3 regions of the Flocculibacter collagenilyticus genome follow, and region 2 is predicted to be linked to each of the others. Evidence: predicted binding sites of a transcription regulator. Region 2 holds the regulator's gene; each other region holds the start of a gene.
What was found. Region 2 encodes LexA, which represses DNA repair genes until DNA is damaged. Its sites were predicted from a motif close to TACTGTATNNNNATACAGTA; they were not measured.
Positions count from the first base shown of each region.

Region 1: a site for LexA is predicted at 1,742-1,761, ahead of HUU81_RS15980 (DNA topoisomerase III). Genes of this name have one in related genera too.
Region 3: a site for LexA is predicted at 2,842-2,861, ahead of recA (recombinase RecA). Genes of this name have one in related genera too.

Region 1 is NZ_CP059888.1:3,589,053-3,599,437, reverse strand. It holds gene HUU81_RS15980 (DNA topoisomerase III) at 1-1,691, opposite strand, end outside; gene HUU81_RS15975 (ABC transporter substrate-binding protein) at 1,961-3,100, shown strand; gene HUU81_RS15970 (methyl-accepting chemotaxis protein) at 3,129-5,255, shown strand; gene HUU81_RS15965 (hypothetical protein) at 5,435-5,629, opposite strand; gene HUU81_RS15960 (AAA family ATPase) at 5,698-8,028, opposite strand; gene HUU81_RS15955 (ABC-three component system middle component 1) at 7,994-8,683, opposite strand; gene HUU81_RS15950 (ABC-three component system protein) at 8,676-9,932, opposite strand; gene HUU81_RS15945 (IS5 family transposase) at 10,144-10,385, opposite strand, start outside.
Region 2 is NZ_CP059888.1:457,032-467,416, forward strand. It holds gene HUU81_RS02050 (glycoside hydrolase family 25 protein) at 1-606, opposite strand, end outside; gene HUU81_RS02055 (hypothetical protein) at 694-1,971, opposite strand; gene HUU81_RS02060 (hypothetical protein) at 1,972-4,605, opposite strand; gene HUU81_RS02065 (hypothetical protein) at 5,022-6,371, shown strand; gene HUU81_RS02070 (hypothetical protein) at 6,647-6,817, shown strand; gene lexA (transcriptional repressor LexA) at 7,360-7,977, shown strand; gene coxB (cytochrome c oxidase subunit II) at 8,657-9,766, shown strand; gene ctaD (cytochrome c oxidase subunit I) at 9,771-10,385, shown strand, end outside.
Region 3 is NZ_CP059888.1:3,202,459-3,212,843, reverse strand. It holds gene mutS (DNA mismatch repair protein MutS) at 1-2,218, opposite strand, end outside; gene HUU81_RS14255 (CinA family protein) at 2,275-2,781, shown strand; gene recA (recombinase RecA) at 2,922-3,956, shown strand; gene HUU81_RS14245 (homoserine O-succinyltransferase) at 4,257-5,381, shown strand; gene HUU81_RS14240 (homocysteine S-methyltransferase family protein) at 5,378-6,523, shown strand; gene metH (methionine synthase) at 6,516-9,161, shown strand; gene HUU81_RS14230 (OmpA family protein) at 9,271-10,385, shown strand, end outside.

The sequences.
Region 1 (10,385 bases), 840 kb from region 2:
AAGCCACGTTTAAATAATAAATCGATAATACCTGCGCGGGTAGCTTCTGTACCTAATCCATCAGTGTCTTTAAGAATTTTTTTAATGTCTGGGTTGGTTACGTAGCGATTAATCCCCGTCATTGCTGCTAATAAAGTTGCATCAGTAAATGCCTTGGGCGGCTGCGTCATTTTTTCCAGCAACTCGCCTTTATCACACAGCAAAATATCCCCTTGTTTCACATCAGGTAATGTATGGTTCAAGTGTTCGTCAGGTGCGTTTTCTGGTGCGGAAGCTTCACTGCTATTGGCGTGTTTATTGGTATTTGTATTGCGCTGGAATAACACCTTCCAACCAAGCTGTTGCGGTACTTTGGCACTGGCTTTAAATAAACCACCAGCAATAGTTAAGGATATTTGAGTATGATGAAATTGGTATGCAGGGTAAAACTGTGCAAGGTACTGGCGCACAATGAGTCCGTATATGTTTTTTTCAAATGGATTAAGGCTAATATTATCTGCCATTTTATCGGTGGGAATAATCGCATGGTGAGCGCCCACCTGTTTGTCATTCCATGCTTTACTAACAAGCTTAGTATCTGCTTGTGCTGCCGCCTTAGCATATAGATGTTGTGAACTAGCGAGTTTTTTTACAATATTGGCCGCTTGTTTATGCTGCTCTTTGGGTAAATAGCGGCAGTCAGAGCGAGGGTAGGTGATCAATTTGTGTTTTTCGTAGAGTGCTTGGCATACGTCTAGTACCAGCTTGGCATTCATTGAAAACTGTTTGGCTGCGTCGATTTGAAGTGCAGATAAATTATAAGGCAGTGGCGCGTTTTGTTTTTTAAGTTGCTTATTTACTTCGGTAACATGTGCTGGCTGCTGTGTAATTCGTCTAACGACATTTTCTGCTAGGCCTTTTACAACCACCCTGCCGTCTTCATCCATATAAGGTTCGCACGCTTCACTTGGCTGCCACTTCGCTGTGAATGCTTGCGTTGCTGCTGACGAGTGTGATGCGGGCAAAGACACATGCGCCATTACTTCATAAAACGGTTTACTACTGAACTGCTCAATATCTTCATCGCGCTTCACTACCAGCCCTAGAATAGGTGTTTGTACACGCCCAACCGAGAGTACGCCTCCATAGCCTACCTTTTGACCCTGAATGGTATAAGCACGAGTCAGGTTGATGCCATACAACCAGTCGGCGCGACTTCTTGCCAACGCAGACACAGACAGTGGCATGTAATCTTTATTCGGCTTTAAGTTAGTTAAGGCGCGTTTCACCGCAGGCAAATTAAGATCGCTGATTAGTAAGCGTTGTACATTTTGCTTTTTCTTCTGACTAACGTTTAAAAAATCAATGACTTCATCAACTAATAATTGGCCCTCACGGTCTGGGTCGCCGGCATGGATTAATTGGTCGGCTTGTTTTACCCACTTTCTTAATACTGCAAGTTGTGACTTTGTTTTGCTTTTTGCTTTTAATTGCCATTGTTCAGGAATGATTGGTAGATGTTCGAGCTGCCATTTTTTGAATGCAGGATCGTAAGCGTCGGGCTCGGCTTGTTCTAAAATATGCCCAATACACCAACTGACTACATCGCCGTTTGCGGCCTGAATATAGCCTTGATTATTTTTTAACGGTTTAGGTAAGGCCGCAGCAATTGCTCGACCTAAGCTTGGCTTTTCGGCGATGTATAACTTCATGTTGTGATTTTTTATTATGCCAGTCAGTATAAATCAGCATACTAGCTGGATACTGTTTTTATGTACAGTTAAATGTGTGTGCTAAACCCGCGTACCAGTGTTCCCGTATTAGAGAAAGTAGAAAAGTTAAAGGGTTACAGGTTGTTGAATTACATCTTTGAACTAAACTGATTGAATAATAATTGTGCAGTATAACAGGTTGTAAAATAACTTAATCATTCATTTAAATCATAAACATTTACCTAAGTAAATGGCAATGAGGAACTGTTATGAATACGTGCTTTAAAAAAGTAGTTGGGGTCGCCGCACTTATATTTTCGTCGGTTTTTGTACACGCTGAAACTGTTAAAGTGGGTATGACCACTGCATTAACTGGCCCTGCCGCGGCACTGGGAGAGGGAATGAAAACAGGGATCACTGCATACTTTGATAAGGTAAATAAAGCAGGTGGGGTTAATGGTCACCAATTGCAGCTAATAGCACTTGATGATGGCTATGAACCCGACAAAGCAGCGCAAAACATGCGTAAGCTGATTGATGAGGAAAAAGTAATTGCGGTTGCTGGCAATGTGGGTACGCCAACTGCCATAGTCACGGTTCCTATTGCTAACGAGAAGAAAACATTGCTATTTGGTGCCTTCACTGGTGCTGGCGTGTTAAGAAATACTCCACCAGACAGGTATGTTATTAATTACCGCCCCAGTTATGCGCAAGAAACAGCCACAATGATTGACCTGTTATTGGCGAAAGGCATTAAACCAGAAGAAATTGCATTTTTTACACAGAATGATGGTTATGGTGACGCTGGTTATAAAGGTGCAATGAAAGCGTTAAAAGCAAAAGGGTTTAGCCAAGCAGAGCAACTTGCCCATGGTCGTTATACCCGTAATACAGAAAATGTAGAGGCAGGGCTTACGACTATACTTGAAGCCGATGTTCCTCCTAAAGCTATTATCATGGTTGGTGCTTACCGCCCTATTTCAAAATTTATTAAAGAGTCTAAAGACTTCTTTGAAGAAGAGGTGCATTACCTTAATGTTTCTTTTGTTGGTAGCGTTGCGTTACTTAACGCACTTGGCAGTGATGCTGAAGGGGTGATAGTGACACAAGCTGTACCGCATTATGAGTCTAACTTGCCGATTATTAAAGAGTACCAAGCTGCGGTGCCAGCCGATAAGCAAGGGTTTGTGTCATTAGAAGGCTATATTGTGGGAAAAATATTGGTTGAGGGGTTAAAGAAATCTAGCTCAATAAAAGACCGAGAAGCGTTGATTGACGGCATGCATAAGTTAACAAATTTAGACATAGGCTTGGGTGTGCCAGTTTCATTTTCTTCTAGCAGGCATCAAGCGATTGATAAAGTGTGGCCGACAGAGATTAAGAACGGTAAGTATGTAGAAATCAAGTGATCACTTAAGCAAGTGGGTGGAATCAGACATGAAGCAATCTGTGAGTTTTACCTCGCTATCAATTAAGTCGTTGTTAAAAGCATGGTCGGGTATAACGCTAGTATTGGTTATACTGCTGGGTGCAGGCAGTATAGTTATCACAAACACCATGTCTGGTTCAATTAAATCAATAACGGGTAATGTTGTCCCGCTTGAACGAAATAATGTGCTTATTTATCAAGCCACATCATTAATTTTAGCATGGCAAATAAGTGTGTTTAATGCCAAAGATACAGCGCAGTTAAATTCAGTGGGCACTGCTGATGAGTATGAAGCAAAGCTGAATCAGTCGTTAAACAGTGTTGAACAATTAAGCTTGCAAGGGGTAACGCCGTATATTAAGCAACTAAAGGAAGTATCTAATGCTGTTACTTCACTGAATGATGAGTTGCTTATAAAAAAGCAGCAATATTTAGCGCTTCAAGCGTCAATTAAAGCGCAAGCAACAAGTATCAATCAATTAACTGAGCAGTTGCAAATTGAAACAGATGGCATTGCGGGTAAATCTAAACTGCAAGAAAAGCGTGAAGAAATTAAAATTAAGCGATTAATCAAGCGAGGAAATACCGAGGATATTGCTGATAGGGTATTGGGCTTCTTAAATAGTGATTTATCATCCATCAAATCATCATCAGATAAAATCAGGTTTCGAGCAACCAAACTAGGTGAAGTAATCGGGCTTATTTTATTGGTAAAAAGTCAGGACGAGTTAACCAGTTTATCGAGCAATGTACTTTCACAGAATTTATCCAGTTTAGAACAGCAAGTTGAAGCCTTATCGAAAAATGTAGCTGGAAATTCACGTTATGCAGAATCAGCGGAGAATATTGCTGCGCTAGTAGATGAACTAAAAGCAAAAGTTTCCGAAGGCTCGCAATCTATTACAAGCTTAATGGAAAGTGCATTTCAGCTAGAAGCAGACATGGAGGCGTTGCAAAAACGCTCAGCTTCGCAAAGTGCGGACTTATTGTCGGCAGTTGATGCGATATCTCGTTTCGCAAAACAGCTGGCGGAATCAGAAGATAATCAAGCAAATGAATTATCAAATCAAGCGCTGTGGTTTTCTTTTATTTTAATTATTGTGGCTGCAATTTTAGTAATTAGTCTAAGTGTTTTATTGTACCGCCGTATTCAGCAGCCACTTGACCACTTAATGGATGTGATAAAGTCAGTTGCCGTTGGAGATTTAACGCGCACCATTGACGTACCTCATAATGACGAATTTGGCGCGTTGGCACTGGAATTAAAAGTAACCTTAGAGCGATTGCGCTTTAACCTAAAAACTATGTCTGAAGTGTCTGGCGCTATCAACGAAGTATCAGCTGATCTTTCAATGACTTCTGATGATGCCAATCGCGGCATTCAAACCCAATTTCATGGTGCTGAGTCGTTGGCATCTGCCATGAGTGAAATGGCAGCTAGTGTTGCAGAAGTTGCGAATAATGCAGTGAACACCTCAGAAACTACAAAAATGGCAACTGAAGAAGTGCAGCATTCACAACAAGAATTAGCGAGCACTTCATCGTCAATTTCTGAGTTAGCATCACAAATCAATGAAGCCGCGACTGTTATTGGAGGCTTAGCCAGTGATGCTGAACGAATAGGTAGCGTATTAGAAGTGATTCGTAGTATTTCAGAGCAAACTAATTTACTGGCGCTTAATGCTGCTATAGAAGCTGCAAGGGCAGGGGACGCAGGTAGAGGTTTTGCCGTGGTGGCGGACGAAGTACGTACGTTGGCGCAGCGCACCCAAGATTCAACCCATGAAATTAACGAGATTATTAATAATATCCAATCAGGCACTCAAGGCGCAGTGGGGGCAATGGCGAAAAGTCAGGACGAGGCGACGGCCACGGTAGAGCAAGCACGAGAAACGTTAGAACACTTGCAGAAAATTACTAATTTAGTTGAAGAAATTAATGACATGAACATGCAAAACACAACGGCCACAGATGAGCAAAGTTCAGTAACAAGTGAAATGGCAAAAAGTATTGTTGAAATACGTGATGTAGCGGAAGAAACGTCAAATGCTGCCAGCATGGTAGATGTAAAAGCAAAAGAACTCGATGTTCAAGCAAGGCAACTACAAAAAGTGGTGTCAAATTATACATATTAAAACTAACCATTAATATTATTATGGCATTACTTGCAACATCCATTATCCCGAGTCTAGATCCACTAAGTGAATGCCTGATGGTGAGTATTAATCGCATCAGGCAAAGTGAAGTCAGCAATAATAGGTTCACTAGTGTGAAGAGAGTACTCGAAGCAGAAGTATGGTGCCAAGTACTAACATCATATAGTAGAAGACTCTGGAACTTGTGCTTTTGCGGTTACAAAAGAAAAGTTATCAATACCGAGTCGGCTAACTGAAATGAAAGGGTCGTGAAATATTGCTAACGAAAGACGAATGACACTTAAAAAGCCAACAAAGCCGCGATGTCCATCTAGTATTTCTGAAATAACAAAGTTTTCGTTAGTTGGGAGCATGATCTCTGTATCATTGTAGAGAGTGTTCAGAATTTTGTGCTGGCCTATAGCTGACTTTGTTTCTGTTATTAAAAAATATTAGCTTGTTGGTTTTTCTTCAATAAGTTAATCTGCTTTCTGGTAAGGCCAGCTTTACCATATCGGTAGCATAAATAATCTGAAATATCTTGTTCATGTGTTGAAATTATGACTTGCCTATCTCGCAACTCAACACGCAGTAAATCACTCAATGACGCGATATTAATCTCATCCATACACTGTGTTGGATCGTCAATGAATACAAACGCTGTTTTGGCATACTTTTTATTTAAAGCAAGAAACAATGACAACGACAGAGCGCTGATTTGCCCACTGCTCATTGACAGAGTAGCATCATGCTGAGAATCGCAAACTGTTGAAAAGTTCATAGTAGCAGTTTTTCGGTTAGCACTTGGTGTATCAATAAATACTCCCAAGCCACTTTGATAATTTTGAAGTAAACGACCACTGTATATGTGGAAAAGTGACTCCATTTGCCCAATTGTTCTGTTCATGTATTCTGTTTGGGAGTGTTTTAACTTAGTCTCAATTTTTTCTAGTCCGCTATAAAGTGTTTTCAAATGAGTTATTCTTTCATCACAGTTTTTTAGTTCACTTTTTATTTTAATAATAGAGGCATTTAGAGTTAAATTGTGTTGTTGTTGAATATAGCTACGTTTCAAATCGATCAAATCTTCATTCAGTTTTTCTAAATTATTTGGTTCCCCAAAAATATTAATAAAAAAGTTCAATTCTTGGTTTGAAATTAATCCGTCTTCAGGTTCCAATGATTGTAAGATTGCATCTTTAACATTTGATATTTGTTCTGATTGAGCTACTTTTTCTGAAGCGTAATGCTGCGGCAACTCTATACCCTGCTCAATCAATTGTTTACCAATAGATTTTAATCTATTTGCCTGATGTGTATGGGTAATTAACTCAGAATGAAGAGTCTCTTCATACTCTTTCTTCGCTAAGCCTAGCAACGGAACATATTTCGTTTTTAACGGGGCTAGAATTTTTTCTATATCTTGGTAACATTGCGTGATTCTTAGTCCGATATTATCTAATTGTTGTTTTAGTAGATTTGTTTTCACTTTTATAGCTGAAATCAATAACGTACGTTCTTTGTAATCAAACCCGCAAAGAGGGCAGTCATGGCTTTCATCTCCACAGACTTGAATTAACTTTTCACGAAATTGTATCATTTCGGTTTGCTTTCTACTTACACCACCATGCTCAAGTATAAGCTTATTTTTATTTTTCAAAAGGTTAGACAGCTCTTCAGCTGATTGTTTTTCAAGATACGTTGAAAAAATTGCGTTATGTGACGGAGTAAGCTTTGATATTTCAAGGTTCAATAAATTACACACTTTATCTAATTGGTGTAGTTGAGCTTTCTTCTTATTTAACTTTGGTAACTGGTCAATATGGTGATAAAGTCTGACCGCAACACCAAACTCATCTTTTTGAGTAAATTCGACTTTTTGCTTATTTTTGAGCTTCTTTAAGATTTCATTTTTACCAACGTATATACGTTTTAATAGGTCTACTTGTTCTATTAGGTGCTCTAGATTTTTGTGATTCTCTGACGAAAAAGGGGATTCAAGATCCCATTGAGGCGTAACACGTAAATTTGTTAGCTTAGTATAACTTACCTTTATGGAATCACTTACAGTAAGGTACTGTTTCAGCTCTTCTAGCGAAGCGTTTTTAGTTTGATATTCGTCCTTAGCTTTACTTAATTGTGCTTTAGATTCAGCTTTTAGTTTTTCAAAATGATCAATACGTTTTTCTAACTTATCTAGATTAAGAAGGTGGCTTATTTGAGCTGTCCTATTCCTATTGTCACATGCATCAGGTACAACTATAGATTTACTATCTTGTTGGAGATAATTAAGCACTGAAAAGTTGCTTAAAAACTTGTCACCAAACTTTTTTGACCAGAATTCTTTTTCATTATCAATTAACTGTGGATTTAGGTCATCAAAACTCTTTAGTTCATACAACTTAAATTCGTTAAAGCTATTAGGTTTGTTTTTACTTCTATTTAAATCTTCTTTTTTAGCCAGTCTCATAACATAAAGCGACTCAGTTCCTTTTTTGAACTCAGCAGCTATCGAGACATTCGAATGGCTATGATGATTTTGATATATGCTTTTATTAAATTTCTTGTTACCAGAAATTTTTAGTGCTCCAAGCCTTGCTATTATTCTTGGAAGGTTATTACAGAAGAGAAGTTGTTTGGCATCAAAAAGTGAGGTTTTACCGAAGCCGTTTGGTCCATCGTAAACAACTAGATCCGTTGAGTAACTTTCTTCAAAATTGCTGAATAGCTTGAAACCATTAACCTTCAGTTTGTGAATTCGCCATCTTTCCATGAATATACTCCTCAACTATAGTTTGGTAGCAGCGTTCGCTGCTATCTATTAACCTTTCAAACTCTTTACTTAATTCTAAATACCCCTCTTCTTGCAAGTAATCGTTGGCTAGTTCGCATGGGTCGTCTAGTTCAGATTCATCTACTGGGATAGATAAAAAAGGAAGTTTAATGAATATTCGGCTAGCGATACCATATTCTGATGCTTCTAAAGGGGCGTTTTTGTATAAGTTAAATTTGCTTTGATTTTTAATTAAATCGACAATACTTTTTATATCTAAGCTACTTAAAAGCGCTACTTCGTCATTTGTGTAATATAGAACGTGTTTTTTAAAGCTATAACTGTCTTCCTCAATAGCAAAAATCTCATGCTCATAATTCACGATATTCTTTAGGTGCCCTAGCTCAAATAGAAACACAACATCAGTATTTTTAGCAAAAGTAGGCTGTTCTCTTAGCTGTTTAGGTGTTTTGTCTAGAACCCATTTGTTCAGCTCGCTTGGTTTCATGAGCTTAGTTATTTTTATTACAGCTAAAAAACGTTGATGCTCTATTGAACTGGCTTGATAGAAATTAAAATCAACTGATTCTTGTTCGATGGGTTTAAACTTACAAAGTGAATTATAAGAAAGCTCAGCAATTATTTTATTAATCATTTATCTCACTAGTTGCATCAGCCATGGACACAAACCTTACGTTATTAATTTTGGTGATTCGACTTTTATCAGGTTCTGAAATATCTGTAAATTTACCAATTGCGCTTGATTCATTACATAGCTGAAATGAGTTGCTATCCATATGGACAATTAAATTGTCGAAATCATAAAGTAAATCCTGTACAGTAAGATTCCCCCTTATTCCATTAACATTCTCTTGGATCTGGTTCACATCCAGTTCTTGATTTATAGAATCAAGTGTCATCGCAGTTGGTATGTATGAGCCATAGCCATCTTTAAAATAATGAGGTAAGTCTTCAGTGGTTTTTACTCCAATAATCTTCCAAATTATCCTTAGGTACTGATCAACTGTATCATTACTAAATCCCGCTAAAGTAATGGCGTTTTGGCTAGGTTTCTTTGAATAATAAAGACGAGTTAATAGAGGAATATCCATATTTGCCACGGCATATCTACAAATAAAAATTCCATTTAAATCAATGTCTTGGTTGCTTTCGAGAGTGTCTAATATTTGAGAGGTTCTGTTTAAGAGGGTTTTTCTAAATTCAAATAAAATTGCTTGAGGATCATTACTAGGGATTACTTCCGACATTAGGCAACCAACAATCTCCAGAAATGAAATAGGAATAGATTCTGCGGCTTCAAATTTATTTAAAGACTCATGTTGGTTTCGATAGTGCGCTAAATTAACTTTACTTGCCAGTAATGCCTCTAATTTAGCCAGTTTATAGGAGATCTGCTCTTCTGTGGATGGTAGTTCATGTACTTTTAAGTACTGAGTAACAATTTCACTCAGTTTTATATCAATAGCATTTGTTTCAACATAATAGCGTTCATCATGATACTTATAAAATTGAACAAGATGTTCACCGTCAGCATGATTTTCAGTTTTATCTGAAAAATCATCAAGTGCAATCGCAACATGAAACCATCTAACTGTGTTTTGGTTACATTTTTCAGAGAACTTTGAAGCTTGTTTTAAAGCAGGGTTATATGAAGAGCGCTTATCACTTTTCATAGCTTTCACTTGATGAAGAGATAGAACGTTTTCTTTACTATCATAAATAGCGAAATCATCTAAATGTTCAACTCGAAGGTAATGCGCTTCAGAATTTCTTTGTACAAGGAGTCGGATAGCGTGATAGAGGGCTACTTTTCCTTGATATACAAATCCACTCCATGTAGGAATTGCACTACTGTTAATTACTTGAGAGGATACTTCTGTCAATCTAGCTCTTCCTTTTACTCCAAAGATGACAACGTTTTCTAGTTTGTAATCTAAAGAAAAAAAAGTAAAGTAAGTAATAGATCAGAAGTAGAATATAACTTAAAAGTTTAAGAAAAAAGTTCGCTTTAATGATGAACAGATCATGTGTAATTGGTAAAACTTCGAGTTTAAGAGCTAGAACTAGAGCGTGTTGATCTTTCGAGTACATTTTCTAATCAACCCACATCGGTAGCCACATGAGTGAAAAAGCAAGGGCTACCACGCTCATGTAACTCCTAGCCAATTTGTCATATCGAGTTGCTACTGCTCGATGTTTCTTTATCTTCAAAAACGCATTTTCAACTAAGTGACGATATCTGTACATAGACCAATCAATGTCGTCATTTCCTTGCTTACTATTGCCTTTTCTCGGTATTACATGCTTAGCATTGCGACTTTTAATTAGCTCTCTAA
Region 2 (10,385 bases):
GTTTAATTGGCTCCAAAAGCCGGGAGAGGTGTAAATAATAGGCTTGCACATTGTTGTTTCACTGACATGCGATAAAAACAGTTTTAGCTCATCTATTACCTGTTTAGCACTTACATTTTCGAATGCTTCAATATCAATAACAGGAGGTAACTCCCCAAAGTCGTGCTGAGTCGTCGATAGAAAGTGCTTGGCTTGCTGCTGTGCATCTAAAGACGGATCAAAGTAATGATATACACCTCGTTTAATACCCGCTTTTTTCGTTTGATGCCAGTTGTGGTGATATTGCTTATCAATGGTGTGAATGCCTTGAGTCGCCTTCACAAAAGCAAAGTGTACGCCAGTACTTGCTACTTTATGCCAGTCTACTTTGCCTTGGTAGTGTGATACATCAATGCCTTTTAAATAGTCCTCGGAAGAGTGAATAGGCTGTTCTTTTTGGAGCATATTTTTACTAATTTCATGATTATTGATGGTGATTTTTGTGTTGTTAGGGGATGCAGCCACCTTACCCGCATGTAAGGTGACGCATAATGCGAGTACTCCCCATGCTTTTGTATTTTTATTAGTGAAAGCGAAAGTGTGCTTAATTTTTTGAAATTCGGTCATTATATTTTCCAGCTTGCCCTTACATGTTTTTGTGTGCTTTACATGATTTGTTGAGGTTATGTTGTGCCATCTTTGTGATATATCGCATTACTTTGCTTTCTTGATTAGCCACTCTTCAAACGTGCCAATCTCCTTCATCAATGTAATAGACTGGTTATTACCTCTATTTGAAAGATAGTTATGCCACTGGCTTGATAAAAAGCTAACAGGCTCGTTCAATAACACATCGCGTTTTGTATTAGGTTCATCTTTATTGACTAAGGTGAATAATTCCCAACCTTTTTGCGCGTTCATCATTTGCGCAGAGTCGCCATTTTTATCACCACGAGCAGAAATGTAGTTATGCCAAGCTTGTGAACAAATAGCGATGGGATCACCAAATTTTATTGGGCTGGTATCGTGAATATTGTTGGGGTTTACAAGTACAAATTTTTCCCATGGTCCCGCTTTGCTCATACTGCCAACTTGGCTATGATCGTCCTTGCCGCGCGCTGACAAGTAACCTTTATGTTGCAGGTTATATAAGTTAACAGGGGAATTAAACGCTAATTGTGCTTGCTGGTATTGTGCTAACGCGTGCTGGGCGGCATTAATACTCTTGGTGTCTTTTACTATCGCCACTGGCTGTACCGTTTGTTGCGCTGTTTTTTCTGCGCTTGAAATTAATGTATTAACGTCTTTACCAATTCCTTCACCAATATTGACCGCAAAGTCAGCAATATTTTGCAGCTCTTTCTCAATGGCTTTTTGAGCCACTTTTTCAAACTTCACTAGGTCTTTAAAATCGATATGCAATGATAAGGTTTTACTTTGCCCTGCAATGAGTAGCTTCAGTTTTAAATTAAATTCAGCACCTTGCATCGCACTTAAATGGGTATCAATATGCGCACTTTTTATTTGTACGGGTACTTTGCTGGTTAGATTTATCCATTGTTGCAGTCCATTTAACGTTAACTGAGTGACCGAGTTAACCGCTGACAATTGACCTTTGGCAATACTCAAACCCGTTAACGCGGTTTGTTTAGATATATTCAGTGCGGTGTTTTCAGCTTTTAATGCTTCAATTTCCGACCAAACTTTCGCGATTTCTGCCGCTGCCGCTGCTTTTTTTATCGTGGTGTTTGCTGTTTTTTCAGCTTCTTTTGCTGCTTGTTCAGCAACTTTAGCCGCCTCTTTTGCCGTGTTGGATGCTACTTTAGCAACGTCATTAGCAGTGTGTACTACCGTATTTGCAGCATCATTAGCGGTATTGGTTACTGTATGTGATACCGTATTGGCTGCACTAGTTGCTGTGTGAGACACATCCGATGCTGTTTTTTTGGCGGCATGACTAACCGTTTTAACCGCTTTTGAAAACCAACTCATTTATAACCCCTTAGCCAATTGTGACAGCTGCTTTTGTAGTTTTTTTATTTTTGCGTTATTCGCTTTGATGTTGTTATCAATCTTTTTAACGTCTGCTTGGCATTGGGTGACGTCTTTCATGGCTTGGTTTAATCCTTTATTGGCTTCTTTTGCGGCATCCTTTAAAGCGTGATTAATATTTTTCGCGATTTTGTCGAATTCGCCACTTTCAATATCAATGGCCACTTTCATGTCGCTTTCTAATAATGAAGAGGAGTCAACACTTGCTGCAATACTGGCTTTCATCACGTTGTAAATATTTGTCGTCACATCAAATCGTGAATGCTGATCGCTAATGCTGATATCGGCATTTGCGCGCAGTACATTTTCGATAGAAATTAAACCAGACAGCGTGAAATGCGGATTGCTTTTCAGTGTTGAAAGCTGCACAAGTGGTCCTGTTTTATTGTCATTACTGGCAACGCGAACAATATTCTTGATATGTAGTGGCTTGTTGATGTTGGCATCAAATGAAAAGCCTTGTGTTGGATCAAGCTCAACATCGGTGGTGGCGGTAGTACCTAAAATATTTAACTGACCGGCAAATTTATAATCTGCTTTAAAGGTTTTATCGCCAATTTTTACATCGGTGGGTGCTATGTACAGTTCAATATTAGATAAACCAATTTCAGACAGCGTTTGCTCTAATTCAGTCGGTAGCGCTATTGTATTGTGGCAGAAGGTTTGGGTGAGCTCTTTTAACGTTAACTCTGAAAGGGAACCCGCAAGCATACTATTGGCAGGATTAGCTGCATTAAATAGCACGTTTAAATCGCCTGAGACTTGATCAATTTGGAAGCTACCAGATAACCCAACAGTAGGTAGTCCCTCAAAGCTAATTCCGACCACAATGGTTGGCTCGGTAATGACTACGGTTGCCGGTATGCCAAACACATCATGCCAAGATAAACTGCCAAGATATTCAGCGGTTAAGTTAGCCCCATTAGCTGATACATCAAAGTCGCTTTCTATTTGTATGGTATGCGAGTCAACCTTAAACTCGACCATAGCACCAAGTCCAAGGTAAGGTGAGCCTGCTATCAAGCCCATTTTTAATGCAGGCGCATGTAGCTTTAATCCATCAATATTTAACGCATCAATATCTAAAGAAGCGGCTAACTCCATAGCAAGCGGTGAGGTGCTCACGCTAATTTCTGTTGCCAATGGCGGTAAGTTAGATAGTTTAAATAATTTCGTTACATTACTTAATGCGCCCTGATTAGGGTTTAAATGTGAGTAGAAGGCCATGCCTTTATGGATACCAACCGGCAGTTTAGCGGCATTGGTATTGGTAATAGAAAAAGAGTGGTTATCTGGAAATGCATTGGCCACCTGAAATGTAGGATCGTCTGCATCAGAAATAACCAATACATTTTGTTCTAATGAAAGTGCATCTAATACATTTGGAAAACCAGAGAAGTTGGATAACTTAAATGAGTTTGAAGTGTTAGGTAAATCAAAAATAGCAATAACGTGATTGGGATCAGATTGGTTGGCGTCATGCTTGATCACTAAATATAAAGTACCAAACGTTGGTACGGTACAACAAAGATAAAATGCAGACTGTTTCGCTTGTTGCTCAATGATTACCTGAATATTTTCTAATGTTGGATTGAATCCGCCGTTAACTAACGCTTGAATTTCAGTACTGTGGCCTGCTAATTCTGTGAGCAAGGATTTAAAACTAATTTTAGGAATAGTACCAGATATATTCACTGCTCCCGGGATGGTTAAAGCAAAGTCAAACTTGGCCCCCGCAAGCGTAGTATTACCGGTTAATGAACCTGTGGTTGTGTCTTGCTCATGGGTTAATGCCAAGTGTGTTACATCTAAAGATAAACTGGTGATACCTAATGGCAGTGTCCAGTTAACACTGGTATCTGCGGTAAAGTTAAAGCTGTGTAGTAATGGTTGGGCTGTTAGGGTGGCGGAATTCAGGTTAAATGAGGTTGGTAGCCCGCTTGGTAATGATAATGCGTGCCCGGAAAGCTGAGTAGTCAGTGTGCTTAAGTCAAATGTTACAGGTTCAATACTCGTAATGTTAAGTTGGGTGCCTGCTTTGTCACTGGCGTCAGATAAGGTTGCTGCCACTGAAAATACCGCGCCACATATTGCAGTTGTGCCACTTACCGCTAACGCGACGATATTGTCGCTGGTAGGGTTATGGCAAAGTACCTGTACCACTAAATTGCTTAATGCGATATTTGGCTGAGATACCTGCCACGTATGCGGAGTATGCAAAGCAAAGGTGACATTTAACAGCGTTATTGATGAAGATTTTTTATCAATATTGCAAGTGGCTGTAAGCGTTAATAAAGATATTTCAGCATTAGTTAGTGAGCTAGGTAATTGCGAACTAAACGTTTTACCAACCTGTGTTTCAATATATTGGCTAAGATTGCGAGTAGATAACGCATCGCCAGTTAATTTACCTACCAGCTCAATCTCGCTACTGCCATCTGTGGGAATTGTGCCCGATACGGCCAAATTGGTGTTATCAAAGAGTGCAACATTACATTCAATAGACACTTTTTTTTGCTCAAGCGCTTGCTTAATCAGTGTTTGTAGCTGTGAATTCAGAGACGCTAAATCCATTACTTTGTCCTTTGCTTTACGCAGTTTTTTTATTTTTGAAAGTAAGCCTTCATATATTAGCAATATACGGGCTTAGATAATGTTAGTTAATCAGAAAACTAAACGTATTCATTTCCCCATGTTTGAGTGGTGCCATCATAGTCAAGGCTGGGGATCCGAACAATATCAATTATTTAAAACAAATTCAGAAAGAATATAAATGGTAGGAGGTGTAAGTATAATTTTGGCTCTAAAAAGTAACATTGTTTAGCATTATAACGGTCAAACAACTTGAACACTGAAAAAGGCCGTCTATATATTACTTACAGTCATTACGCCTAAATGGCATTAGCGAAGCCATTATTAACAATTTACACAGAAAAAATAGATGCACGCCAACCGTGCTTACTACAGGTGCAAGAGAGGATAATATAAAAATGTTTCAATATATAAAGTTCATTTTACTGACCTGTTCAATACTGATGTTAACCGCATGTGCGCAAACTAAAAAACCGGTGACAACCTATCCACACAGTAATATAGAAATTAAATATGCCATTCGACATTTTGAGGCAGATGTTGTGCAGTCGATTGAGAAATTTAAAAATGGTTATCTTAGTCAAGAACAGATTGAATCTGCTGCAAAAAAAAGATTTATTTATCTATTGAAAGAAAATAACCTTTTAGCAAGTGATACCGACGTTAACGTTGTCGACTTGGATATTTTTATCGACTATGAACGTCGGTTTGTAGGTGATGCGACCCCGTTTCCTATGGAAAAATTAGTGCCTCCAATAATCTCTCTGCACGAAGCGAGTTATTTAGGTGATATTGCCATTCGCAAAAGTATCACTACTGGTTTGACGCTAAAAGATAAATTCGGCGGACTTCTCACTGAAAAGCGAGAGTTAGAAATAGCGACGGTAAACGCTATAGCCAACATGTTATTTAAGCGCTTAAAAAAAGTAAATCAGTATGACCGAAACGCTTTCGCAGCAATGACCGCTGGAATGACCGAGAAACAAATTGAGCAAAAGCGGCGATATACACCTCTCCAAACACCTACTAAAGCTAAGCCTCCTGGGTTAACTTCAGAACAATACATACCACAAGATCGTATTCAGCAGTATTTAACACAGTTGAATGAAGGAAACAGAGAAGAACGTCTGAATTTATATAAGAAACTCATTGAAGAATGGATCAACAGCTACTCACTTTACGACAAAATTAACACCATTGTGTTAAATAATCATGAGAGTACAAATTCAGACACCATTGAAGAGGTTATATGGGCTACTAAGGCGCTGGCTTATTCAGGTTTAGAGCGGTACCGGTCTACGTTAAACACTATTATGAAAAGCAATGCGTCAGATAAGTTGAAAGGTTACGTAGAGGATTATCTTGAGGCGATGACGGTTCGCGCTAAGCAGGCTAAAGTCGTACACGATACTTCCACAATGTACCCCAATTTAGACTGGCAAACTAATCAACTGCTAAATATGTTAAATAGTAGTGATGATGATCTTCGGGGCAGCGCAGTACGAAACATCTACAGACAACACCTTAATAATACGCGATTGCTGGATGAAATTAGCGAAATCCTTAGCATAGAAGCCACGATTCCACGCAACAGATATATGAAGTTCTCTGATTTTTATGCTTGGGGCTGTCGCGTTCTTGGGAGCTCTGGCAATATAAAATACAAAGCACTTTTAGAAGATTTATCTAAAAATGGGCACACCCCCAAAGTGCGTAAATTCGCAGAAAAATTCGCAGATGAATTATAAGAACACTTATTTGTATTAGTTCAGATTTGTATTAGGTCAGACAAGATCTGACACATCAACATTGAAAACGTGAGAGTTACCCGTTTTATAAAGGTGCTGAATCTTTAAATCAAAACAAACTAAGAGGTAACTCTCATGCTTCATGCTGAGGCAGTCCTTAGCTATAGGAAAGTGTTTTAGCATAGTACTATATAAGAAAGGGGTCCTTGTTATTTTCATAAACCTAGTCTAATACAGTATAAGTATTGGATAAGGTTAGGGTTTATGTGTGATTTATGAAAATAGATAAGAATCAGAAATCAGGTGGGTACTTGCTTATTGCATGCGGTGCCGCTTTTGCTACAGCGGCTGTCTTCAGTGAGCAGTTATCATTTTTTGGGATTGCAGCGATGTTTATCTTATTAGGCATTGCATTTATATTGAAACATAATAACGCTAATACTTAACTTGTATAGCCGTTCAACATGCAGGCGCAGCGTTGTTGATTGCGCCTCTTCTCCTAGCATAGTAAAAAGCCATTTAGTTTTCTTAGGCTCAAAGATGCCAGCCTGTTGCTAAAAATACATTTTAGCGATTGAGTTATCGCAATTAAGAGCCATTTATTCATGGTTAACATGGCGATAGGATGAGGAAAATGTATGAGTTAAGCACGATTGAAAATATAATTTTCTGCTTTGGGCTTTTGTTATTTGCCTTGTTAATTTACGGATTGATGAGACTAGTACGCTGGGCTAAGCGCATGCCAAAAGGCGCATTTCTACTACTTACTATTTTTCCACTTATATCAATTTTTTCTATTCCCCCTCCTGTATTTAAAAAGGTCAACACGCCCTAAACAAGAGCTGCGAAAAAGAAGATGAGGGTGATCCCCCTGAAGATGAATAACTTCGAAGAAAAGATAATTACGCATCAATGTAATAAACTCTTTGCCATCTATCATTAACTGTATATACTCACAGTATCAATGTACTGTATGGAATAACAGCGTATGCGCCCATTAACGCCGAGGCAGTCGGAAATACTGCAGCTTATTAAAGATAAAATTCATGCTACAGGCATGCCGCCAACACGAGCAGAAATTGCGAAAACGCTAGGGTTTAAATCCGCTAACGCTGCGGAAGAGCATTTAAAAGCGTTAGCAAAAAAAGGCTTTATTGAGATTATTCCGGGAACATCACGCGGTATCCGCCTTGTTGAAGATGATACATTTGAAGAAGAAGGGTTACCGCTAATTGGTCAAGTGGCAGCGGGTTCACCTATTTTAGCGCAAGAACATGTTGAAGCGCATTATAAGGTTGATCCTCATTTATTTAAGCCTAACGCTGATTACTTACTACGTGTTAATGGTATGAGTATGAAAGACATAGGTATCATGGATGGCGATTTACTTGCGGTTAAAAAAGCGGAAGTGGCCGAAAACGGGCAAGTGGTCGTTGCAAGAGTAGAAGACGATGTAACGGTTAAGCGTCTTGAAAAGAAAGGCGACAAAGTGCTGCTTCACGCTGAAAACGATGAGTTTGATACCATTGTTGTAGACTTAACTTATCAACCGTTTGCAATTGAAGGACTAGCTGTTGGCGTTATTCGAAATGCAGACTGGTTTTAAGCTTCTCTAACGATTTATTTTCTATTAAAAAATGTCCAACATTAAAATAGCTAGCTAAATGCAGTTGGCTATTTTTCATTTTTATACTACCCACACCTTTTCATAAATTAGGCTTGCGCTAGCTAGTGGTAAAATTGTCGTAAGTGAAAAATTTATTTAAACCTGCATCGTACGTCCTTTCTTAGTTTGCTCATGATATGCACAAAATTTTTATAATTTTTTTCAAATAACTGTAGATTATTTGTCTGATTTGTTTAATTCTAATACACAATTCGATTAAAAAACTATCAAGAGACTTAGTTTAATCGATACGTAACATAAAGATAATAATAAGTATTTCGAAAATACTAATCTAAAATCTTAGAGTCATAATCAGCAAACGAGATGGTTGAGGCGTGCGCTAAGTCAAACCATTACGTGGAGAACGGGAAATAATAAAAATAGCACCGTTAGTACTGTGAGATGTTTACAAATATGGTGTTCTTTTTTATTTAAATTACTTCTTAATTGCTGCCTCTGAGGTGTTAGCAAGTGCGAGCTGTTCGAAATATAACAATAATAATTGAGCGGAATCGTCGCACAGGTTAAGTAGTACAGTGCATTTCGATCTGCTTTTTGCTTTAGCAAAAGACAGAGGAGAAGTCACGTGACCATATTGAGTTGTCGTCGCTGGTGGATCATGCTTGCGTTCTTGGCAGGTAACGTTACTGCGGAAGAGTTACCTTTAAATATGACTAAAGGTGTGACCGCAATTAGTGAACAAGTATACGGATTACACATGACCATTTTTTGGATTTGTTGTGTAATTGGTCTTGCCGTGTTTGGTGTGATGTTTTGGTCTATTTACCACCATCGTAAATCTAAAGGTGCAGTGCCTGCACAATTCCATGAAAATACAAAAGTTGAAATTGTATGGACAGCAATTCCATTTTTTATTTTGGTAGGTATGGCTATTCCGGCAACACTTACATTAATGGCGATGGAAGATACCAGCAAAGCTGATGTCAGCATTCAGGTTACTGGCTCGCAATGGAAATGGCACTACAAGTATTTAGATAGTGGTGTTGAGTTTTATAGCTTAATGGCTACTCCTAAAAGTGAGATTGCAAACAAACGGCAAAAAGGCAAAAACTACTTGCTTGAAGTTGACCGCCCCCTTGTTATTCCTACCAATAAAAAAGTGCGTTTTTTAATTACTTCTGATGACGTTATTCATAGCTGGTGGGTGCCAGACTTTGCGGTGAAAAAAGACGCAAATCCCGGGTTTATTAATGAAGCGTGGACCGAGGTAAATGAACCAGGGATTTATCGTGGTCAATGTGCTGAGTTATGCGGAAAAGATCATGGCTTCATGCCAGTTGTCGTTATTGCAAAAGCCCCTGCTGAATATGAGAAGTGGCTCAACGAAACTAAATTAGTGCAACAAAAAGCCAAAGAAGAAGAACAAAAATTATTGGCGATGAATATGTCTCAGGATGAGTTAATGGCAGTGGGTGAAAAAGTATATAACACCAGCTGTGCGGCATGTCACCAACCTAATGGGCAAGGTATACCAGGAGTCTTTCCAGGTATTAAAAATAGCCCAATTGCTACAGGCGAATTAGATGCGCACATTGACATTGTTGTAAATGGTAAGGGTGGAACCGCAATGCAAGCATTTGGTAAGCAGCTAAGTTTAAAAGAGTTAGCGGGAGTAATTACTTACCAACGTAACGCGTGGGGTAATGATATGGGTGACAGCGTGCAAGCTGCGCAAGTATATAAACTATTAAGCGGTCAACAGGAGTAAGGACATGACAGTAGCAACTGAACACGCGCATCAAGATCATGATGACCACCACCACAAACCAACAGGAATAAAACGTTGGTTATATACCACTAACCATAAAGACATAGGAACCCTGTACCTGTGGTTCTCATTTATTATGTTTTTAATTGGTGGCGCCATGGCGATGGTGATCCGCCTTGAGTTATTCCAACCCGGTTTACAAGTTGTAGAGCCAGACTTCTTTAACCAAATGACCACAGTACACGGCCTGATTATGGTATTTGGAGCAGTAATGCCTGCGTTTACTGGTTTGGCAAACTGGATGATCCCAATGATGATTGGTGCGCCAGATATGGCACTACCAAGAATGAATAACTGGAGCTTTTGGATTTTACCGTTTGCCTTTTTAATCTTGTTATCTTCATTATTTATGGAAGGCGGTGGCCCTAACTTTGGTTGGACCTTCTATGCACCTCTGTCTACTACATATAGTAATGACTCAACGGCATTTTTTGTCTTTTCGGTGCATATCATGGGTATTTCATCCATTATGGGCGCAATTAACGTTATTGTGACTATATTTAACTTGCGTGCACCGGGCATGACCTTTATGAAAATGCCTCTGTTCGTTTGGACATGG
Region 3 (10,385 bases), 1.2 Mb from region 2:
TAAGCTCAAAGTAGTGGGTTGCAAAAAGCGTATAGGCATTTAATTTTAACGCTAAATATTCGGCGCACGCCCACGCTAAACTCATACCGTCGTAGGTGCTGGTGCCTCGGCCTATTTCATCCATCAGCACTAAGCTGTGCTCTGTTGCGTTATTTAAAATATTTGCTGTTTCAGTCATTTCAACCATAAAGGTTGAGCGGCCAGACGCTAAATCATCAGATGCGCCAATTCGGGTAAAAATACGATCTACAATGCCTATCGTGGCCGATTCAGCTGGCACAAAGCAGCCAATATGCGCCATTAAGGTAATTAGCGCGGTTTGACGCATATAGGTAGATTTACCGCCCATATTTGGCCCAGTGATAATGAGCATTTTTCTTGAGCTATTTAGTTGTATTGGGTTCGCGATAAATGGTTCTTTCATTACCTGCTCGACGACAGGATGACGCCCTGCATCAATATGAATGCCAGAGCGTGCGGCTAGAGTTGGTTTACAGTAATTAAGGGTGTCTGCGCGCTCTGCGAAATTAGTTAATACGTCTAACTCGGATAATGCCACAGAAGCCGATTGTAATTGCGATAAGTAAGGCAGAATAGCATCGAATAACTCTTCGTATAAACGCTTTTCTAGCGCGAGCGCCTTGCTTTGGCTGCCTAATACTTTGTCTTCATGTTCTTTTAGTTCTGGAATAATAAAGCGCTCGTTATTTTTAAGCGTTTGACGCCTAACATATTCAACAGGCACTTTGTCAGAGTAGGCACGGCTAACTTCAATATAGTAACCATGCACTTTGTTATACCCAATTTTTAAAGTTGGAATATTAGTGCGTTCGCGTTCACGCAATTCAAGAGCTTCAAGCGTGTTAGTTGCACCTGTACTAAGTTCTCGCCATTCATCTAACTCTGCATTATATCCTGGTGCAATGACGCCGCCGTCGCGAATAAGTACAGGTGGATTATCAATAATTGCTTGCGTTAATAGCGATTGTAGTTCTGGAAAAGTAGGGGCGTGTTCTTTAATTTGATTAAGTTTACGGGTTTTAAAGTCGCTTAAAATATTATGCAATTCAGGTAACTGAGCAAATGCATTGCGTAATCGCGCTAAATCGCGTGGTCTTGCAGTGCGCAATGCTAGTCGCGCAATAATGCGTTCTATATCGCCAATTTGCTTTAATGTGTCTTGGATATCAAGACCATAAGCTAATTGTTGTATTTCAGTAACGGCATCTAAACGTTGATTAAGTACGGTTTGATCTGTCAGCGGGGAATGTATCCAGCGTTTTAATAAACGACTACCCATTGCGGTAGCGGTTTGATCAAGTACTGCGGCTAAGGTATTTTCAAAACCGCCAGCTAGATTCTGCGTTAGCTCTAAGTTTTTGCGCGTTGCTGCGTCCATAATTACCGACGCATCGTTTTGCTCTAAGGCAATGCTTTTAATATGCGGTAATGCTGTGCGCTGTGTGTCTTTAACGTATTGCATTAAACAACCCGCAGCCACAATGCCGTTATTAGCTTGATGCACACCAAAGCCGATTAAATCTTTTACTTCAAACTGCTGCGTTAGCAAGCGCTGTGCAGTATCTAATTCAAACTCCCATTCGGGACGGCGGCGTAAGCCTTTTCTGTCTTCAATAATATCGAGCAGAGCCATCCCTTCTGAATAGAGTAACTCAGCAGGGTTAGTGCGTTGTAATACCGCTTGTAAGTCTTCAGCGTTTTCAGGCTCGCAAATAAAAAATCGCCCTGAATTTATATCTAAATAAGCATAGCCAAAAGATTGTTTGGCTGTCATATAGACAGCAGCCAGCAGGTTGTCTTGCCGTTCATTAAGCAGTGCTTCATCGCTGACCGTGCCAGGCGTAACAATACGTACTACTTTGCGCTCTACAGGTCCTTTACTGGTTGCAGGATCGCCTACTTGTTCGCATATCGCCACCGATTCGCCTAAATTAACTAGCTTAGAAAGGTAATTTTCCAGTGCGTGATATGGCACACCCGCCATAGGGATAGGGGAACCCGCAGAACTGCCTCGTTTAGTTAATGAAATATCAAGCAAGGCGGCTGCACGTTTCGCGTCATCATAAAATAACTCATAAAAATCGCCCATACGATAAAAAAGCAAAATGTCGGGATGTTGCGACTTTAATCGTAGATACTGCTGCATCATAGGGGTATGATTTTGAAATTGTTGCTCTGATGAAACGTCTGAAGGCATAATTTTTAATCTAGTGTTATTTATTGGGTATACATTTTATGAGCGCTATAAACGCCATGGATTTAAGCGAAAACATTGTAAAAATGTCAGCTGATTTAGGCCAGCTATTATCAACTAAAAAGTTAAAAATCACCACTGCTGAATCATGTACAGGTGGTGGGATTGCCTATGCGCTTACAGAAATTGCAGGTAGCTCTGCTTATTTAGATCAGAGTTTTGTTACTTATAGCAATCACGCTAAACAAACATTGGTTAATGTGCAAGAAAGTACATTAATCAAATATGGGGCAGTAAGTGAACTGACGGTAAGTGAAATGGCGCAAGGCGCGCTAACTGCTGCTAATGCAAATATTGCCATTGCTGTTAGTGGTGTTGCGGGGCCAGATGGTGGTAGTGACGAAAAACCCGTTGGAACAGTATGGTTTGCTTGGGCGCATACGTTAGCAGGTCGACTCGTAGTTAAGACAGAAAGGCATGTGTTTGACGGCGATCGCAGTACTGTAAGACAGCAAACTATTTATAAAGCATTAGCCTGTGCTTATGAACTAGCAGATAGTTTTTAAAACAATAAGATAGCATCGCTATTAAGAAAAAATTTTAAAATTTTATTATACAGGGGTTGATACTGTACGAGTATACAGTATACTTCTTGGCATTAAATTGAATACAAATAATACGATCATTAGATCAGTTGGGGTATAAAATGGACAACAATAAAGAAAAAGCGTTAGGCGCAGCACTTTCACAAATTGAACGCCAATTCGGTAAAGGTTCAATTATGCGTTTAGGTGACTCACAAGCGTTAGATATTGAGTCTGTATCTACTGGCTCACTTGGACTAGACATTGCCTTAGGTATAGGCGGTTTACCAACGGGTCGTATTATTGAAATTTATGGTCCAGAGTCATCAGGTAAAACAACCCTTACGTTACAAACCATCGCTGAAGCACAGAAGAAAGGCAAAACTTGTGCGTTTATTGATGCTGAGCATGCATTAGATCCTGTTTATGCAGAAAACCTAGGCGTAAACGTGGCTGAGTTACTGGTATCTCAACCTGATACAGGTGAGCAAGCGTTAGAGATTGCCGACATGCTAGTACGTTCAAACGCGGTTGACATGATTGTTGTTGACTCAGTAGCTGCACTAACACCAAAAGCCGAAATTGAAGGCGATATGGGTGACACTCATGTTGGCTTGCAAGCGCGTTTAATGTCGCAAGCATTACGTAAATTAACAGGTAACATTAAGCGTTCAAATACGCTATGTATTTTCATTAACCAAATTCGTATGAAAATTGGTGTAATGTTCGGTAACCCTGAAACAACGACAGGTGGTAACGCACTTAAATTTTACGCATCGGTACGTTTAGATATTCGTCGTACAGGTTCAGTAAAAGAGGGTGATGAAGTCATTGGTAACGAGACTCGCGTTAAAGTGGTGAAGAACAAAGTAGCACCGCCATTTAAACAAGCAGAGTTTATTATTATGTACGGTAAAGGTATCTCGAAAGAAGGCGAGTTACTAGATTTAGGTGTTAAGCACGATGTTGTTGATAAGTCGGGTGCTTGGTACGCGTACAATGGTGAGAAAGTAGGCCAAGGTAAAGCGAACAGCATTAAGTTTTTACAAGAAAATACGCATATTGCGAATGAAATTGAAACGAAATTACGCGACATGCTGCTACTTAAAGCAACGATTAAGCCTGAAGAAGGCGAGGAAGTTGTATTAGGAGAGTAAACCTTATTCGATAGTTTATTCCATTAAGCATTAAAAAAGATGGTCGCATTAGCGGCCATTTTTTTTGTGCAATATTGCCGTTAACTCTCTACATAATGCCCAACTATCTTTTCTAAGCACAAATAAATCATTAGTCGGTATATTAGCTAAACCGTTATTTTTTACTTTTAGCCATCCAGATGTTGACATGTCTAAAAAATAATTCAACACTGTTTATATCAACTCAAAGAGACATGTTGAGTGATCAGCCTGCTTTTATAAAAACGCACTTGATTAAAGATATAGAGTGAGATGTGAATTATGCCGATACGAGTACAAGATGACTTGCCCGCTATTAATGCATTACAGCGCGAAAATGTATTTGTTATGCCTAATAGCCGTGCATCCCAGCAAGACATTCGGCCTATAAAGTTAGCGATATTAAATTTGATGCCTAATAAAGAAGTAACAGAAATACAGTTATTAAGGTTGCTTGCAAACTCGGCGTTACAAGTAGAAGTAGACTTTATTCGTTTAGATCAGCATAAAAGTAAACATACCAGTCATCAGCATTTAGATAGCTTCTATCAATATTTTTCTGCGATAAAGTCGACTTGTTATGACGGCTTAATCATTACAGGTGCTCCGCTAGGTTTAGTATCGTATACAGAGGTCACCTATTGGGATCAGTTACAGGAAGTGTTTCGTTGGGCTGAAAAGAATGTAACCAGCAGTTTATTTTTATGCTGGGCTGCGCATGCGGCGCTGTATTATTTTTATGGTATAGAGCGCTGTTTACGAGAAAAAAAGCTCAGCGGGATATATTTACATCAACAATATTGTCAGCATGAACCAATTATGCAGGGTTTTGATGACGAATTCTGGGTGCCACACTCACGCTATGTACAAGCGCCAGTCGAGCAGATAATGCAGTGTCATGCACTAGACATTTTAGCGGGTTCAGAAGAGGTGGGAGCGTATTTAATAAAAAGTATTAAACAGCCGTTTGTTTTTGTAACGGGTCATCCAGAATATGATGCATTAACGCTTCACCAAGAATATGTACGCGATCTTGCTAATAATGAAAAAAATCGTGAAAAAAATGATGAATTAACAGCACCTGAAAATTATTATCCTGAACACGTTAATGTAACTGAAGCGAGCTTACTTGATTGTGAGTGTAGTGAGTTAAGTGAGTGCAGTGAGTTAAGTGAGTTTTCAACACAGGCCAGCGGGCTAGCACATAGTAAGTCGTTAAATAAGCCGCGTAATAAATGGCAAAGTCATGGTCATTTATTATTTAATAATTGGCTAAATTATTGTGTCTATCAAACAACGCCGTACGATTTAACTAAAGTTAGAACACACAGCATTGAATCCATTCAACCTATTCAACCTATTCAATCTATTCAACATTCTACTCAGCAAAACGGAGCTGCATTGTGAGTAATCAAATAACACCATTAGATATCAGCTCAATTGAACTAGACGTTACACCTTTATATCACCGTATCACAGCACTTAAAGCGCGTTTAGCAACAGATATTTTAATTCTTGATGGAGCCATGGGAACAATGATCCAAGCAAGAAAGCTGGATGAGAATGGTTTTCGTGGCAAGCGTTTTGCAAAATGGCCCTGCTTATTAAAAGGCAATAATGACCTATTGTCACTTACTCAGCCCAGCATCATTACTGATATTCACTTAGCGTATTTAGATGCCGGCGCAGATATTATTGAAACAAATACCTTTAATTCTACGGCGGTTGCCATGGCTGATTATGAAATGGCAGAGCTTTCTGCCGAGATTAATTACGCGTCAGCACGGTTGGCGCGCGATGCTGCAGACAGAATGACAGCAAGTAACCCAAGCAAGCCACGGTTTGTTGCTGGGGTGTTGGGGCCGACAAATCGCACTTGTTCAATTTCGCCGGATGTGAATGATCCCGGCTTTAGAAATATTGGCTTTGATGAGTTAGTTAATGCCTATGTTGAATCGACTGAAGCGTTAATAAAAGGCGGCGCAGATATCATTATGATTGAAACGGTCTTTGATACATTAAACGCAAAAGCGGCAGTATTTGCAGTGTTTGAAGTCTTTGAAAAGTGGCAAATAGAGTTGCCGATTATGATTTCAGGCACGATAACCGATGCCTCTGGTAGAACGCTTACAGGACAAACAACGGAAGCATTTTATAATTCGCTCAGCCATGCGTCGCCGTTAGCAGTGGGGTTAAACTGCGCGTTAGGGCCAGACATGCTCCGCCAGTATGTACAAGAATTGTCTCGTATCAGTGAAAGTTATATATCGGTTCATCCCAATGCGGGGCTGCCGAATGAGTTTGGTGAATATGACCTGTCTCCGCAACAAATGGCCGAACAATTAAAAGAGTGGGCTGAGTCTGGTTTTGTAAATATTCTTGGCGGCTGTTGCGGTACTCGTCCTGATCATATTTCTGCTATTGCGCATGCAGTCAAAGACATTAAGCCTAGAACATTACCTGAATCAAACCATGCTTTTCGACTCTCTGGACTTGAAGCATTTACAGTTCAAGCTGATGCTAATAAAGCAGGAGCGGAGCATGCATAATCAGTTACGCACTAAACAGGCAGTGTTTATTAACGTTGGTGAAAGAACCAATGTAACGGGATCAGCAAAATTTAAGCGTCTTATTTTAGCTGGAGAATATGAACCTGCGTTAGAGGTTGCCCGGCAACAAGTTGAGAATGGTGCACAAATTATAGATATCAACATGGATGAAGCCATGTTGGACTCTAAAGCTGCTATGGTTAAGTTTTTAAATTTAGTTGCCGCTGAACCCGATATTTCGCGCGTGCCTATTATGATTGACTCGTCCAAATGGGAAGTTATTGAAGCAGGCTTAAAATGCATTCAAGGTAAGCCCATTGTTAATTCTATTTCTCTAAAAGAAGGTGAAGCGGCTTTTATAGAACATGCGACTAAGGTTAAACGTTATGGTGCAGCCGTCGTCGTGATGGCATTTGATGAAGAAGGGCAAGCCGATACGCAGCAAAGAAAGTTTGAAATATGCCAGCGTTCATATCAAATTTTAGTTGAAAAAGTGAAGCTGCCACCGCAAGACATTATTTTTGATCCAAATATTTTTGCGATTGGCACAGGTATAGAAGAACACAATAATTATGCGGTCGATTTTATAGAAGCGACTCGGCAAATTAAGCAACAGCTGCCTTACGCTAAAGTGTCGGGCGGTGTATCTAACGTATCATTCTCGTTTCGCGGTAATAATCCAGTACGTGAAGCTATTCACTCTGTATTTCTTTATCATGCGGTAGACGCCGGCATGGATATGGGAATTGTGAATGCGGGACAGTTAACTGTTTATGACGATATTCCCGAAGAATTAAAAGAAGCGGTTGAGGATGTAGTGCTAAATCGCCACCCCAATGCTACTGATAAACTGTTAGCGATTGCACCAAAATATAATAAAGGTGGCACGTCAGATGTGACCGAAGATTTGGAGTGGCGCACTTGGCCTGTAGCCAAACGATTAGAGCATGCATTAGTAAAAGGCATTACCGAGTATATTGAGCAAGATACAGAGGAAGTAAGGCAGCAAGTAGCGCGGCCGCTGCATGTTATTGAAGGTCCGTTGATGGACGGCATGAACGTGGTTGGAGATCTATTTGGCGATGGCAAAATGTTTCTACCGCAAGTCGTTAAATCAGCAAGGGTAATGAAAAAAGCAGTTGCTTATTTACAACCCTATTTAGAAGCAGACAAAGCACAAGGTGAAACCAACGGCAAAATATTAATGGCCACTGTAAAAGGCGATGTGCACGACATAGGCAAGAATATTGTGGGCGTGGTACTGCAATGTAACAATTACGAAGTTATTGATTTAGGCGTAATGGTTCCGTGTGAAACCATTCTACAGGAAGCCAAGCAACATAATGTAGACATGATAGGTCTGTCAGGCTTAATTACTCCGTCATTGGATGAAATGGTATACATTGCGCAAGAAATGGAACGCCAGCAATTCTCTATTCCGTTGTTAATTGGTGGTGCAACCACTTCAAAGGCGCATACAGCAGTGAAAATTAATGAGCACTATCAACAGCCTGTGGTGTATGTCGCAAATGCATCTCGTAGTGTTTCAGTCGCGAGCCAATTACTTAGTGAGCAACATAAACAAGATTTTGTTGCGCAGCTGGATAAAGATTATGAGCGTGTAATCACTCAACATGAACGCAAATACAGCCAGCAGCAATTGATTGATCTTGCTACTGCGCGGGAAAATAAACTGGCGATTGAGTGGCACTCATACACACCACCTATACCTAAAAAATTGGGAGTACAAGTTTTACGAAACGTTGATTTAACTACGGTTAGGCAATATATCGACTGGACACCTTTCTTTTTAACGTGGCAATTATCGGGTAAATATCCAGCAATTTTACAGCATGAATTAATTGGGGAAGAGGCGAAGAAACTGTTTGCTGATGCAAACGCTTTAATTGACAAAATTATTGCAGAAAACTTGATCCAAGCGCATGCAGTGTTTGGTTTATTTGCAGCTAATACCACCAACCATGACGATATTGAAGTTTATCAAGACGAGGCCAGACACACTCCTATTGCTACTTTACATCATCTAAGACAGCAAGCTAAGAAAAAAGACGGGCAGTTTAATCGCTGCTTAGCAGACTATATTGCGCCTGTGGATACGCACATATCCGACTATATAGGCGCGTTTGCCGTATGCGCAGGGTTTGGTGCTGAAGAGCTAGCTCAGCAGTATGCAGATGAGCATGACGACTATCAAAATATTTTAGTAAAAGCAGTTGCTGATAGGTTAGCCGAAGCACTTGCAGAATATCTTCATGCTCAAATTCGCAAAGAATACTGGGGCTATGCTGAAAATGAAATGCTGGATAACGAAGCATTAATTAAAGAGCAATATCAAGGTATTCGTCCCGCTCCTGGTTATCCAGCATGCCCAGAGCACACGGAAAAAGCGACATTGTGGCAGCTACTTGAGGTAGAAAAAAATATTGGGCTTGCACTCACGGAAAGCTACGCCATGTGGCCAGGTGCGGCCGTGTCTGGTTGGTACTTTTCACACCCAGATGCAAAATATTTTGCAGTGGCAAAAATAAAGCATGACCAAATGCTCGATTATGCAAAACGTAAACATTGGTCACAGCAAGACGCTGAGAAATGGTTAGCACCCAATCTAAATATGTAACATTTTTAATAAGTTAAATCGTAATTTGATTATATTCCTTTATACTGTATCTACCTAGCTACATCTTCAATAGCTTTGAGTATAAATTAATAAATAAAAAGGGGATGACATGAAGCAACGAAAAATAATAACGGGGTTAATGCTAGCCACTTTATCTTCTGCAACGCTACACGCTGCACCAGTAGATTTATCAAAACAAATAGCTAATCAATGGAATGTAGGGTTAGGCTTTGGTCTATTTAATCCTGATGATGACCGCACTTTTGCACAACCAGATGTTGGATTTGAAAGCGGAAATCTATGGCAGCTTTCAACGGGGTATCGTTACTCTCAGCCTTGGGAAGTGCGCTTTTCAATTCAAGACATGGAGTTAGATGTTAAAGGCACTGACAACGCTCAAGATGCCGGAATGTATGGCATTGATGCATTACGATTTTTAAATAACGGCCCTCTCTATTTAGTTGGTGGCCTACATCATATAGATGTTGATTACGCAACAAGAAATGTAAGCGACACGGCGGCAAAACTTGGTGCGGGAATGCGCGCAAAATTAAATGATCATTTTTCATATCAATTAGAAGCGGGTCTACTAAAAGAAATTGGTGGCGGCAGTAGTGATGTGCAGCTAGTTGCCAGCGTACTTTATCACTTTGGTGGTAACGCTAAAAAACCAATCATAAGGCCAACTAAGCCTGATCACCGTAACGAAATAGTAAAGAAAGCGGATTCGGATCGCGATGGTGTGTTAGACGAAAACGATAAGTGTCCAGACACTCCGTGGGGCGAAACAGTAAACTCATTTGGTTGTAAATTAAGAGGCGCTGCTAATCAGCCGTTAGATACAGATAGAGACGGCGTGGCAGATCAGGACGATCAATGTCCAGACACACCGAAAACTGAGTTAGTAGATGGTAAAGGCTGTACGGTTTATCAAGATGTACCAGTACGTTTTAAAGTAAAAGTATTATTTGAAACTGAAAGTGATGTAGTACGTCCGCAATTTCGAGATGAAGTTGCAGAAGTTGCAGCATTTATGAAGAAATTTCCTGAAGAAAAAGTGGAAATTGAAGGGCATGCATCAGCCCCTGGAAAAGAAGACTATAACCAAAATCTATCTGAACGCCGTGCCAAGAACGTAGCACAAATTTTGATTGAAGATTATCAAATTGATGCTTCGCGAGTAACATGGAAAGGGTATGGCGAAACGCAACTGCTTAAAGAGGG